DNA from 4 places in the Massilia sp. UYP11 genome. Region 2 is predicted to be linked to each of the others. Evidence: predicted binding sites of a transcription regulator. Region 2 holds the regulator's gene; each other region holds the start of a gene.
What was found. Region 2 encodes sigma-54, which starts transcription at its own class of promoters, with help from an activator protein. Its sites were predicted from a motif close to TGGCANGNAANCTGCTTT; they were not measured.
Positions count from the first base shown of each region.

Region 1: the regulator sigma-54 is predicted to act here: its motif matches at 1,466-1,483, upstream of ABIB38_RS13265 (MSMEG_0572/Sll0783 family nitrogen starvation response protein).
Region 3: the regulator sigma-54 is predicted to act here: its motif matches at 2,593-2,610, upstream of ABIB38_RS02645 (TldD/PmbA family protein).
Region 4: the regulator sigma-54 is predicted to act here: its motif matches at 2,461-2,478, upstream of pepA (flocculation-associated PEP-CTERM protein PepA).

Region 1 covers NZ_JBNDJE010000008.1:28,098-32,255, reverse strand. The annotation lists gene ABIB38_RS13270 (MSMEG_0569 family flavin-dependent oxidoreductase) at 1-1,251, shown strand, start outside; gene ABIB38_RS13265 (MSMEG_0572/Sll0783 family nitrogen starvation response protein) at 1,546-2,028, shown strand; gene ABIB38_RS13260 (Nit6803 family nitrilase) at 2,050-3,054, shown strand; gene ABIB38_RS13255 (MSMEG_0568 family radical SAM protein) at 3,051-4,154, shown strand; gene ABIB38_RS13250 (sll0787 family AIR synthase-like protein) at 4,151-4,158, shown strand, end outside.
Region 2 covers NZ_JBNDJE010000001.1:740,673-744,830, reverse strand. The annotation lists gene ABIB38_RS03285 (enoyl-CoA hydratase/isomerase family protein) at 1-715, opposite strand, end outside; gene hpf (ribosome hibernation-promoting factor, HPF/YfiA family) at 839-1,198, opposite strand; gene ABIB38_RS03275 (RNA polymerase factor sigma-54) at 1,274-2,749, opposite strand; gene lptB (LPS export ABC transporter ATP-binding protein) at 2,761-3,513, opposite strand; gene lptA (lipopolysaccharide transport periplasmic protein LptA) at 3,525-4,073, opposite strand; gene lptC (LPS export ABC transporter periplasmic protein LptC) at 4,120-4,158, opposite strand, start outside.
Region 3 covers NZ_JBNDJE010000001.1:607,115-611,272, reverse strand. The annotation lists gene ABIB38_RS02650 (TldD/PmbA family protein) at 1-800, opposite strand, end outside; gene ABIB38_RS02645 (TldD/PmbA family protein) at 814-2,448, opposite strand; gene ABIB38_RS02640 (class I SAM-dependent methyltransferase) at 2,825-3,610, shown strand; gene ABIB38_RS02635 (trypsin-like peptidase domain-containing protein) at 3,733-4,158, shown strand, end outside.
Region 4 covers NZ_JBNDJE010000001.1:429,930-434,087, forward strand. The annotation lists gene ABIB38_RS01900 (XrtA/PEP-CTERM system exopolysaccharide export protein) at 1-483, shown strand, start outside; gene ABIB38_RS01905 (GNAT family N-acetyltransferase) at 828-1,559, shown strand; gene ABIB38_RS01910 (class I SAM-dependent methyltransferase) at 1,675-2,340, shown strand; gene pepA (flocculation-associated PEP-CTERM protein PepA) at 2,522-3,289, shown strand; gene ABIB38_RS01920 (ThiF family adenylyltransferase) at 3,398-4,158, opposite strand, start outside.

The DNA.
Region 1 (4,158 bases), on a different contig from region 2:
CATGTCGACGTCGCCATCGTCGGCGGTGGCCAGGCCGGCCTGTCCATGAGCTACTACCTGCAGCAGGCCGGCATCGGCCACGTCGTGTTCGAAAAGCACGCGCAGGCGCATGCCTGGCGCACCCAGCGCTGGGACGCGTTCTCGCTGGTGACCCCGAACTGGCAATGCCAGCTGCCAGGCCATCCGTATGCCGGCGACGATCCGCACGGCTTCATGAAGCGCGAGCAGATCGTCGACTACCTGGACGGCTTCATCGCCAAGGTGAACGCGCCGGTGCGCGAGGGCGTCGAGGTGCGCGAGGTGGCGCCGCTTGCGGGCGGCGGCTTCGCGCTGCGCACCAGCATCGGCGCGACCACCGCGGGCCAGGTCGTGGTGGCCTCCGGCTGCTACCAGGAGCCGATCGTGCCGCGCCTGGCCGAACGCCTGCCGGCCGGCATCGTGCAGCTGCACTCGGCCGACTACCGCAACCCGCACAGCCTGCCCGACGGCGCGGTGCTGGTGGTCGGCTCAGGCCAGTCCGGCGCGCAGATCGCGGAAGACCTGCACCTGGCCGGCCGCCGGGTCCACCTGGCCACCGGCGACGCGCCGCGCTGCGCGCGCTTTTATCGCGGCCGCGACGTGGTCGACTGGCTGGCCGACATGGGCTATTACGACAAGGCGGTCGGCGAGCATCCGTTGCGTGAAGGCGTGCGCGACAACACCAACCACTACGTCACCGGGCGCGACGGCGGGCGCGACATCGACCTGCGCGCCTTCGCACTGCAGGGCATGCGGCTGCACGGCGCCCTGACCGGCCTGGAGGGAACGCGTCTCGCTTTCGCCCCCAACCTGAAGGCCAACCTGGACCAGGCCGACCATGTCTACAACCGCATCAATGCCTCGATCGACCACTGGATCGCGTCCCAGGGCATCGCCGCGCCGCCCGGCGCCGCCTACGTGGCGCCATGGGAGCCGGACAGCGCGCAGGAGGACACGCTCGACCTGCGCGCCGAGGGCGTCACGGCCGTGATCTGGTGCATCGGCTTCGCGCCGGATTTCAAATGGGTCAATGCGCCGGTCTTCAATGGGCGCGGCCATCCGGTCCATGCGCGCGGCATCAGTGGCCAGCCGGGACTGTACTTCCTCGGCCTGCCCTGGCTGCATACCTGGGGTTCGGGCCGCTTCTCGGGCGTGGCGCGCGATGCCGAATACCTGGCGGCGCACATCGCCGCGCTGGCGCAAGGCGGCGCACCGGCGCTGCGGTATGCCTGACATGCGGCGGTGCAGCGCGCGCCGTCATGTGGCATGCGCCGCACCGCCGCATGCCAGGCATACCGCAGGCCAGGCGCGCCGCGCTCCGGTGATGCCGTCGTCATTGACTGCACGGTTTGACCGGATCGCTGTCGCGCACCGCGCCGGCATGCCTCTTGGACGGCGGCTTGAATGGACAACGCTCCATTCAATGCCTGTCCTTCGCGGCATTGACTGGCACGGAGCATGCAATCAATTCCCCTGTGCGGACGTCGGTTCCCCGCACCAATTCAACCACTAGACAGGAGCACTACCATGCCAGCAGTTACCCAAGCCAAGCACCAGAAAGGCGACTTCTTCGTGGACTACGAGGAGAAGGTATTCGAGGACGTCAAGGCGAAGCCGGGCGAGAAAGCGCTGGTGACCTTCCACACGGTGGCGTACGAAGGATCGATCGGCTTCGTCAACATGCTGCAGGCCACCCGCCTGCAGCGCAAGGGCTACGAAACCTCGATCCTGATGTACGGACCGGGCGTGACCCTGGGCATCCAGCGCGGCTTCCCGACCATCGGCGACGAAGCTTTCCCGGGCCACCAGAACTACAGCAGGCAGCTCACCAAGTTCATGGAAGAGGGCGGCAAGGTGTATGCCTGCCGCTTCGCGCTGCAGGCGCTGTACGGCCATGGCGAGCCGGCGCTGATCGAAGGCATCCGTCCGATCAGCCCGCTCGATGTGCTCGACCTGAAGCTGCTGCACCTGCGCGACAACGCGGTCGTCATCGATACCTGGACCCTGTAGGCAGCGAAGGAGGGCGGCACCATGAATCAAGCGAACAGGGTGGTCAGGGCGGCGGCGGTGCAGATCGCGCCGGACCTGGACAGCGCCGACGGCACCGTCGCGAAGGTCTGCGACGCCATCGCGCAGGCCGCGTCGCGGGGCGCGCAACTGGCGGTGTTCCCGGAGACCTTCGTGCCCTACTATCCCTACTTCTCCTTCATCCAGCCGCCTTTCGAGCAGGGTCCCGAGCACCTGCTGCTGTATGAGCGTGCGGTGACGGTGCCGGGGCCGGTGACCCACGCCGTCGGCGCCGCGGCCCGGCGCCACGGCGTCGTCGTGGTGCTCGGCGTGAACGAGCGCGACCACGGCTCGCTGTACAACACGCAGCTGGTGTTCGACGCCGACGGCGAATTGATCCTCAAGCGGCGCAAGATCACGCCGACCTATCACGAGCGGATGGTCTGGGGCCAGGGCGACGCCAGCGGCCTGAAGGTGGTGGACAGCGCGGTCGGCCGCCTCGGCGCGCTGGCTTGCTGGGAACACTACAATCCCCTGGCGCGCTACGCGCTGATGGCGCAGCACGAGGAAATCCATGCCGCCCAGTTCCCCGGCTCGATGGTGGGGCAGGTCTTCGCCGACCAGATGGAAGTGACCATCCGCCACCATGCGCTCGAGTCGGGCTGCTTCGTCGTGAACGCCACCGGCTGGCTCACCGACGCCCAGATCGAGGCGATCACGCCCGAGCCCGAACGCCGCAAGGCGCTGCGCGGAGGCTGCTTCACCGCCATCGTCTCGCCCGAGGGCAAGCTGCTGGCCGAGCCGCTGCGCAGCGGCGAAGGCATGGTCGTGGCCGACCTGGACCTGGCCTTGAACACGAAACGCAAGCGCATGATGGATTCGGTCGGCCACTACGCGCGGCCCGAACTCCTGAGCCTCTTGATCGATCCGCGCCAGACGGCGCCCATGCAGCCCATGCAGCCCATGCAGGCGCAGGCGGTCGAGCCGCGCGGCGCGCACATTCCACCCCAAGCACTGGAGCAGCCATGAACCCCATGAACCAGCAGTTGATCGCCCAGCTGCAGTCGGTCGGACTGCGGCTGGACGACACCAGCATCGGCGCGCCGAGCCGGCGCGGCGGCGCCGGCCCGACCGACCACAAGGCGGTCACGATCGACGGCCACACGGTGATGATCCCGGTGCACACGGCCGGCGCCTGGAGCTCGCCCTACGTCGCAACGCCGCGCGCCGACGGCTCGACGCGCATCGTACGTGACGGGGTCGAGCTGGCCGTGGTGTCCTTTCCGCGCCAGCCGCGCTTCTACAAGCTGCAAACCTACGACGGCGTGCCGTACTCCAAGATCGCCACCCTGCACGGCGCCGACGTGCTGGCCACCACGGTCCTGCAAAGCTGCATCCGCTATGAAAGCCGGCGCAAGTCCTGCCAGTTCTGCGCGATCGGCCAGTCGCTGGCGGCCGGCCGCACCATCCTGCGCAAGACGCCGGAGCAGCTGGCCGAAGTCGCGCGCGCCGCGGTGCTGCTCGACGGCGTGAAACATATGGTCATGACCACCGGCACCCCGAACGCCACTGACCGCGGCGCGCGCATCCTGTGCGAGAGCGCGTTCGCAGTCAAGGCGGCGGTCGACCTGCCGATCCAGGGCCAGTGCGAGCCGCCCGACGACGACGCGTGGTTCCGGCGCATGCGCGATGCCGGCGTCGACTCATTGGGCATGCACCTGGAAGCGGTGACGCCGGCGGTGCGCGCGCGCATCATGCCGGGCAAGGCGAGCGTGCCGCTCGAGCGCTATTTCAGCGCCTTCGAGGCCGCGGTCGCGGTGTTCGGCCCGGGCCAGGTCAGCACCTATATCCTGGCCGGGCTGGGCGACACGCCCGAGGCCATCCTGGCCATGAGCGAGCGCCTGGTGGGCATGGGCGTGTATCCCTTCGTGGTGCCGTTCGTGCCCGTCACCGGCACCCCGCTGGAAGACCATCCGGCGCCCGACGCCGCCTTCATGCGCGCCATCCTCGCGCCGCTGGCCGGGATCCTCGAGCGCGGCAATCTGCGCGCGGCCGAGATCAAGGCGGGGTGCGGACGCTGCGGCGCCTGCTCGACCCTGTCCACCTACGAAAAGCGGCCGGCGCCATGAAAGA
Region 2 (4,158 bases):
CGATGCGCGTGCGCAGCGACGGCAATTCGCTCTCGCCCGCCAGCGCGGAAAATGGCGCCGCGAAGGCGCGGATCGCCGCCGGCAGCGCGGCGCCGGGCGTGGACGCGATCAACGCATGCAGGGCCGGCAGTTCGGCGCCGGGCACGAACAGGTCGGCCAGCCCGATATGCAGCGCGTCGGCGGCGCCGATCGTCAGCCCGGTCAGGCCCAGGTAATAGCCGAGCCGTCCCGGCGCATGCGACAGGAAATGGCTGCCGCCGACGTCTGGGAACAGGCCGATGTTCACCTCGGGCATGGCCATCCTGGTGCGCTCGGTCACGATGCGCAGGCCGCAATCCGGGCCGCCCTGGGCGATGCCCATGCCGCCGCCCATTACCACGCCGTCCATGACGGCGATGTAGGGCTTCGGATAGAAATGGATCAGGTGGTTCAGCGCGTATTCTTCGGTGAAGAAATCCTCGAGCAACGCACTGCCGCCCATCGGCGTCGCATGGCCGACCTCATGGAAGAAGCGGATGTCGCCGCCCGCGCACAAGGCCTTCTCGCTGCTGCTGGTCAGCACCACCGCCTCGACCTGCGCGTCATCCTGCCAGGCGCGCAGCGCCACGGTCAGCGCGCGCACCATCGCGAGCGACAGCGAATTGAGCGCCTTCGGGCGGTCCAGGGTGATGATGCCGGTGCGGTTGGCGATGCGGGTCAGGACATGGTCGGTCATGGGGTGATCCATCATGGAGAGACCTGCATTTTACCGAACACGCGCTGCGGGTAAAACCGGAAAGGCGGATGCAAAAAGGGCGTCCCCTCAGACGCCCTTAGCTGGTGTGAGCCCTGCGCCTGGTCAGGCGGCAGCGGCCTCTTCGCTGCCACGCTCCGGCAGGCGCTTGATCGAAGTACGGCTATGGTCCTTCAGCATTTGCTTGTGTTTGAGGATCTGTCGGTCCAGCTTATCCATCAGCGTATCGATCGCCGCGTACAGGTCTTGCGCGACGCTTGCCACGTGCAGGGTCTTGCCCGACACCTGGACGTTGATCTCTGCTTTCTGCCTTTTTTCTTTTTCAGTGAGGTTGTCGACGGCCAGGAAGACATGGGTGTCGATCACCTGGTCGAAATGGCGAATGATGCGCTCGAGCTTATTCTGAACGTATTCACGGATGGCGGGGGTCACTTCGAGATGATGGCCACTGATTGTGAGGTTCATACACACTCCTTTGAAAATGATGCACCGTGTGGACCACACCAACGCGACAAGGCACGACGGGTGTGGACGGCGCAGTTACAAGGACTTGCGGAGGCTTACAGGGGGTATCTTGAGGGCTTCACGGTATTTTGCAACCGTCCGGCGCGCAATGACCATGCCTTGTTCCCCGAGCATCTCCGCGATCTTGCTGTCGGATAATGGGTTCCTAGGGTCTTCTGCTCCTGTCAATTGTGCGATGAGCGCACGGATTGCCGTCGAGGATGCTTCGCCTCCCGCCTCGGTGGCAACGTGGCTACCGAAGAAATACTTCAACTCAAACATGCCGTGCGGGGTCAGCATGTATTTCTGGGTTGTGACACGAGAAATTGTGCTCTCGTGTAGGCCTAGTGTATCAGCTATCTCGCGTAAAACAAGGGGCCGCATGGCAACCGCGCCGTGGGAGAAAAAGTTGCGCTGGCGCTCGACGATCGCCTCCGCCACGCGCAGGATGGTGTCGAACCGCTGGCGCATGTTCTTGATGAGCCACTTCGCTTCCTGCAGCTGCGCGCCCATCTGCGCTTCGCTCTTGCCTTGCTTGAGCAGGCTGGCATACAGGCTGTTCACGCGCAGGCGCGGCATCACGTCCGGGTTCAGGGTGACCGCCCAGCCGCTCTTGGCGCGGCGCACGATCACGTCCGGCACCACGTAGTCCGACACGTTCGAGGCGAAGACCGCACCCGGATGCGGATTACACTGGCGCACCACGGCCTGCACCTCGCGCAAGTCTTCGTCGTCGCAGTCGAGCGCTTTTTTCAGCTTGCTGTATTCGCGCTGGGCGAACCAGGTCAGGTAACCTTCGACGATGGTCAGGGCCATGCGCCGCGTGACCATTGGCACGCCCGGCATGCGCCGGATCTGCAGCGCCAGGCACTCGGACGCGCTGCGCGCGCCGACGCCCACCGGGTCCATGCTCTGCACCAGCGCCAGCGCGCAGCGCAGCTCGTCGATCTCGATCTCGAGTTCTTCGGGCAGCCGCGCGTGGATCTCGTCGAGCGGCTCGTCGAGATAGCCGTTGTCGTCCAGCGCATCGATCACCAGCTCGGCGAGCGCACGGTCGCGCACCGACAAGGTGGCTTCGCGCACCTGCTCCATCAGGTGTTCGCGCAGGGTGATGGCGCAGGCTTCCAGCTGCGGGCGGCCGTCCTCGTCCTCGCCGCCGCCGGACGACGGCGCGCCGCCCTCGCTCCAGTCAGCATCAACGCGATCGTTGTCGGCGCCGCTCTCGAGGCTCTCGCCCTCCTGCGCCGGCGCGTCCTGGCCCTCGGCCTGCTGGCCGGGCGCCGGCGGCGCTTCGCCATTGGCGGGCGCATTGTTGATGGCGCCATCGGCCAGCAAACGCACCGAACGGTCGAGCGGATCGTCGAGCCGCTCGAGCAAGGGGTTATCGCCCAGTATCTGCTCGATCTCCTGGTGCAGTTCGAGCGTCGACAGCTGCAGCAACCGGATCGACTGCTGCAGTTGCGGCGTGAGCGCGAGGTGCTGCGAAGTGCGAAGTTGCAGGGACTGTTTCATCTAGGCGTCGCTCACATGCGGAAGTGTTCACCCAGGTACACGCGGCGCACCGACTCGTCCGCGATGATGTCGTCAGGACGGCCGGAGGCAAGCACCGCGCCCTGGTTGATGATGTAGGCGCGGTCGCAGATGCCAAGCGTCTCGCGCACGTTGTGGTCGGTGATCAAGACACCGATCCGGCGCTCTTTCAGGAAGCGCACGATGCGCTGGATCTCGATCACGGCGATCGGGTCGACGCCGGCGAACGGTTCGTCCAGCAGCACGAAGCGCGGATTGGTCGCCAGCGCGCGCGCGATCTCCACGCGGCGGCGCTCGCCGCCCGACAGCGACAGCGCCGGATTCTCGCGCAGCTTCTCGATCTGCAGGTCGGCCAGCAGGGTGTCGAGGCGCTCGTTGATCTGGTCTTTCGACAGCGGCTTGCCATTGTCCTTTTGCAGCTCGAGCACGGCGCGGATGTTCTCTTCCACCGTCAGCTTGCGGAACACCGACGCCTCTTGCGGCAGGTAGGACAGGCCCAATACGGCGCGGCGGTGGATCGGCAGGCTGGTGATGTCGGTGCCGTTGATGTCGATCGAGCCGGCGTCCGACGGCACCAGGCCCACGATCATGTAGAACGACGTGGTCTTGCCGGCGCCGTTCGGGCCCAGCAGGCCGACCACCTCGCCGCACTCGACCTGCAGCGACACGTCGCGCACCACCAGGCGCTTGCCATAGCTTTTCTGCAGGCCCTTGACGACCAGGGTGCTGCAATCGTCCAGCTCCATCGGAATCGCCGTCATTGGGCGCCTCCGCCTGGTGCGCGCTTGGGCGCCAGGATCAGGGTGCCGCGGCCGCCGCCAACCTTGCTCTGGCCGCTGGTGTCGTTACGCACCGTGGCCACTTCCTTGCGGTTGTCGTAGGAGATGAACGGGCCGGTGATCTGGTTGGTCATGCGCGCGCCTTCCAGTTCGCGCACGACGGCGTTGGAATACAGGCGCACCAGTTCCGATCGCTCGTCGTACTCGATGCGCTCGGCCTGGCCGTCGACCCACAGGTCGGAACCACCGTCGCGCTTCTGGCGGAAGGTGGCGACCTTGCCGCCGGCGGCGGTGAGGGTCACGCTCATATAGCCTTCCGGGCTTTCCTTGACCAGGGCGCGGTCGGACTTGAGCACCAGGGTGCCGCGGGTCAGGACCACGTTGCCGGTCAGGATGCGGGTGCCGGTCACCTCGTCGACGTCGAGCGAGTCGAAGTTGATGACTGCCTCCTTGAGCGAATCGGCGCGCTCGGCGGCCGCGGTCAGCGACAGCAGGGAAAGGAAAACGGCGGCAAGTAGTTTTTTCATGGTCGGTTAAGGGTCTCGGGTTGGCACGCGGCGCTGGTGCGGGGAATCAGCGCTGGCGTGGCGGATAGACGATCTGGCCGCGGCT
Region 3 (4,158 bases), 130 kb from region 2:
CCCAGGCGGTTCTTGCCGCCGGCCTTCGACAGGAAGCTGCGGCCCTCGTCGGCGCGGCGCGCGTCGAAGCCGCCCAGCATGAAGGACAGCAGGTCCGAGGTGGCGGCCGGCTCCATGATCACGGTGTAGCGGCCCGGTTCCAGCGCCTTGGCGTCGCTCGAGCGCAATGCCTTCTCGATCGCGATCTCGGCCGCTTCGCGCGGGTCGAATTTGGTGACGTCGCGCGCCGAACGCTTGACCCAGCCCGAACCGCGGCCATCCTCGGTGCGCACGGTCAGGGTGAAGTCGAGCGAGGTCGCGACCTGGTGGCCGAACAGGCCGTTCGAGTTGGCGACGGTCTCGAAGCTGGTACGGTCGGTGAAGAAACCGGCCGAGACCAGGCCGCGCTTGCGGCAGCCCTCGATCGCGTAGGCAGCGGCCTGCGCGCGGTATTCCGGATCGATGTCGGCGGTCTTCTGCACGAAGGTGTCGGACGGCTTGTAGGCGGTCTTGGCGATCGCCGGGATGAATTCCGGGTTGTCCGGCGCCAGCTTCGCCAGGTCTTCGGCGCGGCGCACGGCGCGCTCGATCGACTTGTCGTCGAATTCGTTGATGGTGGCCGTGCCCTGCTTCTTGCCGAAGGCGACCTGCACCTGGATGCGGGTGTCGTCGGCCAGGCCGGCGGTCGAGACGGCGTTGCGGGCGAAGCGGATGTTGCCGATGGTGCTGCCTTCGATGTTGACGATGCACTCGTCGGCCTTGGTCAGCGACATCACGCGGTCGCTGATCTTCTTCGTTTGTTCCTGGGTCAAGATGCTCATGTGCGTCCCTGCCTTAGCCGATCTTGCGAGCGGTGTTGATCACGTTGATGCCGTTGAAGCGCGCGGTCGACGAACCGTGCGAGACGATGCTGATCTGCGGCGGCTGTCCCTTGCCGTCGAAGAAGGAGCCGCCCATGCGCCAGTCGCGCTCGTCGCAGATGGCGCTGCAGCCGCCCCAGAATTCCTGGGTGTTCGACTGGTAGGCCACGTCTTCGAGCATCTGGCCGATCTTGCCGTCCTTGATCTCGAAGAACAGCTGGCCGCCGAACTGCGAGTTGTAGCGCTGCTGGTCGATCGAGAACGAACCGTCGCCGATGATGTAGATGCCCTTCTTGATGCCCTTGACCATCTCGTCCGGGGTCAGGCGCGCCTTGCCCGGCGCCAGCGACACGTTCGGCATGCGCTGGAACTGCACCGTGTTCCAGCCGTCCGCGTACGAGCAGCCGTGCGATTCCTTCTCGCCGATGATGTGGGCCTGGTCGCGCGTGGCCTGGAAGTTGACCAGGATGCCGTCCTTGATGATGTCCCAGCGCTTGGTCTTGACGCCTTCGTCGTCGTAGCCGACCGCGCCCAGCGAACCCGGGGAAACCTTGTCGGCGAAGAGGTTGACGATCGGGGCGCCGTACTTGAAGCTCTTCGACTTCAGCTTGTCGACCGTGGCGAAGCTGGTGCCTGCGTAGTTGGCCTCGTAGCCCAGCACGCGATCGAGTTCGGTCGGGTGGCCGACGTTCTCGTGGATGGTCAGCCACAGGTGTTCCGGCGACAGCATCAGGTCGTACTTGCCCGGCTGGACCGACTTGGCGGTCAGCTTGCGCTTGGCGTCGCGGCCCGCGGCGCGCGCGTCCTCGACGATGTCGTAGCTGTCGGTGTACAGAGTGGCGACGCCGCCGGCGGCCTTGATCTTGTGCTCGGGACGGGCGTCGAAGTATTCATAGCCCTTGCCCACCGGGGAGCTCAGGCCGTCGCGCGAACGGAACTTGCCGGTGGCCTTGTCGACCGCGGTGGCCGACACCGGCGCCCACAGGCGATGCACGTCCTGGTCGATGTATGAGCCGTCGGTGGACGCGAAATACTTCTGCTGATTCACCTGGAATAGCATCGAACGCATGAAGTTGGCGCCGCCTTCCATGCCCGCCTTGTTGGCGGCGATCAGCATGTCGGTCTTCTCCGCGATCGGCACCGTGCGCCAGTCCTTGGTGTACGGCGTGCTCCACGAGACCTCGCCGACGCCCTTGACTGGTGCAAGCTGCACCGGTTCGGTCTGGAGCCTGGCGTTGGCCTTGGCGATCGCCACCGCCTGGCGCGCGGCGTTGGCGATGCCGTCGTTCGACATGTCCGAGGTCGCCGCGAAGCCGTAGGCGCCGTTCACGATCACGCGCACGCCGACGCCGGCCGATTCGGTGTTGGCCACGTTCTCGACGTTCAGGTCGCGGGTGGTGATGAACTGGTTGAGGTAGCGGCCGATGCGCACGTCGGCGTAGCTGGCGCCGGCCTTGGTGGCGGCGTTCAGCGCGACGTCGGCCAGCGCCTTCTTGGCGGCGACGGGCATCGTGCTGACCAGTTCCTCGGCAGCGATCGCGCGACCGAATGGCAGCAGCACCGAGGCGGCGGCCAGGCTGCTGAGATTGAGAAAGGTACGGCGTTCCATGTGTTCTCCTGAATGACCTACTTCCGGGCAGCGGTTCCGTCAACAGCGCGGCGCCGCTCTTGTATGTACATCGCTTTTGTTTTGGATTTGCCTGTGTGCCACTCGGCAAACCTCTCAACCATAGCATTGACTTAGCGTTTTGAATAGGCAATCTTTGTGCCACCCCGATGCACTGAACGATGCGCATGTTTGGCAGTGTCCGCGGCGTGTCCGACTGTCCGGATGGGTGGTGCGCGGACAGTCAATACAGCGCCGGACACGGCATGCATACCCAACTGCGACGAACGCTTGACTGTCGGCCGTGCCTGTTCGATCATCTGCGCGGCGACGGCGGCGCCCTGACCTGCCGTCCCATCCATCAAGGAGACCTCGCACAATGAAACGACTGATCCTGGCCGCGATGCTGGCAACCGGCCTTGCCGGCGCCGCGCACGCCGACGACGCCCTGAAATCCGCCATCGCCGGCGAACACCGCGCCGCCGCCAGCAAGGCCCGCGACACCCACCGCCATCCTTACGAAACCCTGACCTTCTTCGGCATCAAGCCGAACATGACGGTGATCGAGCTGTCGCCGGGCGGCGGCTGGTACACCGAGATCCTGGCGCCTTACCTGCGCGACGGCGGCAAGCTGTATGGCGCCGTGCCGGACGCCGAGAGCCGTGGCGGCAAGGCCTTCCGCGACAAGCTGGCGGCCAATGGCGCCGTGTACGGCAAGGTCACGCCGGTCCAGTTCGCGCCCCCGGGCAACATCGCGCTGGGCCAGCCGAACAGCGTCGACATGGTGGTCACCTTCCGCAACCTGCACAACTGGCTGGGCAACGGCGACGACGCCGTGATCACCGTCCTGAAGGAAGCGCACAAGGTCCTGAAGCCGGGCGGCGTGCTGGGCGTGGTCGAGCACCGCCTGCCGGCGAAGATGGAGCAGGACGCCAAGGCCTCGAGCGGCTACATGCACGAGGCATACGTGATCCGCATGGCCGAACGCGCCGGCTTCAAGCTGGCCGCCAAGTCGGAAGTGAACGCCAATCCAAAGGACACCGCGGACCATGAAAAAGGCGTGTGGACCCTGCCGCCGGTGCTGGCCAACAAGGACAAGGACCGCGAGAAGTACCTCGCCATCGGCGAGAGCGACCGCATGACGCTCAAGTTCGTCAAGCAGTAACGCGCCGCCCTGGTCGCGGAGGAAGGCCAGGCCATCCTCCGCGGCGATTCCCGTATTTCCTTTTGCGGCGCCTGTGGTTATTCTTCCGCTGGCATCCTGCATCGTCCAACCGAAGGAACACCATGAAACCCCTGCCGACATTGAGCCTGGCCGCCTTCGTCCTTGGCGTCTGCGGCGCCGCGCACGCCCAGGATACCGCGCCGCCCGAAGCCCAGGCCATGCCTGCCCCCGCTCCCGTCACGACGCCTGCCCCGGCGCCCGCCGTTGCTCCCGCAGTCGCTTCTTCAAGCGCCGCCAAGAGCGCCGTGCCCGCGCCGGTCCTGCCGGCGGTCGAGAACTCGGTCGTGAAGATCTTCGCCACCATTCGCCGCCCCGAACCCTATAAACCCTGGGCCAAGGCGGCGCCAGGCTCGGTCACCGGTTCCGGCGTCATCATCGAGGGCAAGCGCATCCTGACCAATGCCCACGTGGTCGGCTACGCCAGCCAGGTGGAGGTGCAGGCCAGCCAGTCCGGCGACAAGGTGGCGGCCAGGGTGATCGCGCTGGCG
Region 4 (4,158 bases), 310 kb from region 2:
GGTGACAGCGTCAACGTCATCGTCTGGCGCAATCCGGAAGTGTCGATGTCGGTGCCGGTGCGTCCGGACGGCAAGATCACGACCCCGCTGGTGGAGGACCTGCCGGCTGCCGGCAAGACCTCGACCCAATTGGCGCGCGATATCGAACAGGCCCTGGCCCAGTTCATCCAGCAGCCGGTGGTGACCGTGGTCGTCACCACCTTCATCGGCAACTTCAACGAACAGATCCGCGTGATCGGCCAGGCTGCCCGTCCGCAGGCCTTGCCGTATCGCCGCGAGATGTCGCTGATGGACGTGCTGATCGCGGTCGGCGGCGTCACGGAGTTCGCATCCGGCAACAAGGCCAGCATCGTGCGCAACGTTGACGGCAAGCAGGAAAAGATCAATGTGCGCCTCGACGACCTGATCAAGGATGGCGACATCTCGGCCAACGTCATGATGCGTCCTGGCGACATCCTGGTGATTCCAGAAAGCTTCTTCTGATCGCATGACCGGCCGCGCGGCCGGTCCCCCGGCGCCCGCCACCGCGGCGCGCCACTGCTGTTCCTGCATTGAGGACGCGAGCAAATGCGCTCAGCGTCCTGTTCCTGTCCTGCACTGTCCTGACCGCCTCCAGGCATAACTTGCCTGCGAGCGAGATTTTCTTGTTCCCACACACCGCAGGTTGCGCTGAAGCTGCTATCGTCGCAGGGGAGCATTCTCGCATGCCGAATGTCAAAAAGATAAATGCTTTTCGTTAATACAATTGATAAATTGTAATTTTCGATGCTATGATGATCAGGATTGCCGCCGCTGCACGACGCGCCGGTCCTGCCTGGAGAATGACCATGATCGACACATTAGCACCGGCCGCCTTCTGCGCCGGTCCGAGCGGCGACGATGCGTCCGCCCCGAGCACGCCGAGCATCATCGACGTCACCATCAATGAGCGCGTGTTCGGCATTCGCGCGGCCGACATCGATTCGCAGCGCAATTCCGCGAGCATGCTTATCAGTAAGATGTATTCCTGGCGCGGCTACAGCGGCAATCACCAGGTCAACAGCGATCCGAACCGCATTACCCTGACCGCGTCCGACCGCGGCCAGGTGTTCGGCACCCTGAGCCTGGGCCTGGACTCCGAGATCGGCCTGCTGGCCGACCAGGTGTTCAAGGACTGCATCGATGCGCGCCGCGGCAGTGGGCGGGTGTGCGAGATCACCAAGCTGGCGGTCGACCCGGCGGTCAAGTCGAAGGCGGTGCTGGCCTCGCTGTTTCACGTGGCCCTGATCTATGCGCGCGACCTGAACGACTGCAGCGACATCTTCATCGAAGTCAACCCGCGCCACCGCCGCTTCTATGAAGCCATGCTCGGCTTCCAGACCGTATGCGAGGCGCGCGACAATCCGCGGGTGCAGGCGCCCGCCGTCCTGCTGCGCGCCGATACCGCCCTGGGCACCGGACTGGTTGCGAAATGGGGCGGCATGCAAGAGAAAGCAGTGGGCGAGCGCTCGCTGTTCCCCTGGTTCTTCTCGCCGCGCGAAGAGGCCGGCATCGTCAACCGCCTGCGCCAGCTGGGCTGATCGACGCGACGGGCGGGCACGGGCGATGCGTCGCCCGTGCCCGCTTTTTCTTGCCCGTCCACCGATAACCACCTATATTCTCCGCTCCACCGTATTTGACCAAGAGGGAAGCTCCATGACGACCGGTAAGACAAGGGATGAAATCGCCGAGGCCTATTCATCCGAACCATGGTGGTACGACCTGCGCGGCTTTTTCATTCTCACCTTCGCCTACAACAGCACCATCGGCACCCAGATGCGCTTCTTCGGGCCGAACTTCGGACCGGACCACCTCGAGGTGGCCTGCGGCACCGGCACCCTGCTCGAGATGGTGCTGAACTGGCGCCGCCGGCGCAAGCTGCCTGCGGTCAAGGTGACCGGTATCGATTACGCACCGTCGATGCTGGCCGGCGCCAAGCGCCGCTTCGCCGGCAACCCGCAGGTGGAGGTGCAGCATGCCGACGCGGCCCAGCTGCCATTCGCCGACAACCGGTTCGACACCGCCAACATCGCCAACTCGATCCACTGCTTCCCGACGGTCGACGGCGCCCTGCGCGACATCCTGCGCGTGCTCAAGCCGGGTGGAACGCTGGCCGCCAACGTGCTGCTGTATCCGTCCGGCGCCGCGCCGCTGCGCTGGGCGGCGCAAAAGATCAACGACTGGGGCATCCGCAAGGGCATCCTGTACAGCCCGTTCCACATCGAAGAGCTGCGCGCCAAGGTGCTGGCCGCCGGCTACGAAGTCGCCAGCGAATTCACGTCCGGGAATACCTGGAATGTGGTGTTGCGGAAACCCCTGTAGGACGAGGCCGACAGCGGCGTGAGAATTTTATAAAGGTGGCTGTCGGGATTTTTTACAGTGTTATAATTTCCATTACGAATCTGTGTGTTAAGTATTTGATTTAAAAGGGATTGCGATAGCTGGCACGATGGTTGCTTACATAGAGGGTGTTAGTACGAACCCACAACCCAGGAGAATCAAGATGAACGCAGTTTCGAAGACCATGATCGCAGCTTCCCTCGCCGCAGCCTCGATGTTCAGCACCGCAGCCATCGCCGCACCGTTCAACGAGTTCACCGTTGATCCGATCAATGGCAACTACGCGAACTTTGTCGCTGACAAAATCACCGGCAACTATACCGAGCAGGCAACCTTCAACCCGGACGGCACCTTCAATGTGTCGCTGCTCTGGACTGCAGGCCAGTTCGTCGGCAACGGCGGCAACACGGCTTATGAGGCTCGTCGCACCGGCCTGGGCGCTGCCTATGGTCTGTATGCGACCTACACCGCGAGCGGCAATTACTCGATGACGGACGGCGTGACCAACTTCAACTTCAGCGCCGGTTCGGGCAACCTGAACCTGTTCCTGGAAGATTACTCCACCGAGACCAGCACCCTGCTGGCTACCGGCAACCCGGTGTCGGGCTATGGCCAACTGGATCCGAACCTGCCGACTTGCGGCGATGATGGCATCAACTGCGGCAGCTTCGGTGCGTCGAGCACCTTCACCCTGACCGGCGCCGGCAGCAGCTTCTTCGTCGCGCCGAACCCGTTCTACATGATGAGCTTCCAGTCGGGCCAGCTGAACAACTTCACCCCGAGCGGTACCACGACCATCAACGGTTCGCTGGACGTGGTGTTCTCGACCCTGCCAGAGGCCGAAGTGCCTGAGCCAGCATCGGTTGGCCTGCTGGGCCTGGGCATGCTGGGCCTGTACGCAGCCCGCCGCCGCAACAAGAAAGCTGCCTGATAACGACGGGCCTGCCCTGGCAGGCCTTACGTCAGCAGCTGGAAAAAAGCCACTGCCGGAGCGATCCGGCAGTGGCTTTTTGACGTCCGGGAAGCCGGCGGCTGGCGTTCAGCGTCCAGCCGCCATGCGCGCGAACTGGCGCCGCCCGATCGCCAGCATCAGCTGCTGGATCGGATGGCGGTTGCCGCCGGGCCGCCAGGTGCGCTTGAGCTTGTTGCGATAGGCGTCGAACTGCATGCCCCAGGGCGCCGCCAGCACCTCGCCGCGGTTCAGCAGGATCTTGAGCGCCTCGGTGGCGCAGATGCCGGCGCACAGCTGGCAGGCCATGAAGGTCGACGGGCCGCGCTGCTCGGCCAGGTTGACCGCTTCCGGCACCACCAGATAGGGCCGGTGCAGGCCGGCGGGCGCCAGGCCGACCACGAAGCGGATCGCCTTTTCCTGGTCCGGCAGGTCGCCCCAGCCGAAATAGTCTTCGAAGGTCATCTTGCCCGGCATGAAGTTGAGCAGGGCCGCACCCATGCCCAGCGGCGCCCCGGTGGTGGCCGGGATGCCGAGCCGGGCGCAGGCGGCGAAGGTCTGCTGGCGCGCGTCGAAGGCAAAGAAATCGAGCGCGTCGACGTACAGGTCGACCCCGGCCAGGAAGGCGTCGAGATTGTCCTGGTGGACACCGTCCGGGAAGATCTCGATCTTGACGTCGGGATTGATGTCGCGCGCCATGCGCGCCAGCACCTCGGTCTTGGACTGGCCGAGCGTCGACATCATGGCGCCGACCTGGCGATTGAAGTTCGCGACATCGAAGGTGTCGAAGTCGGCGATGCGGAAACTGCCCACGCCGAGCCGGACGAGGGTCAGCAGGTGTACGCCGCCGA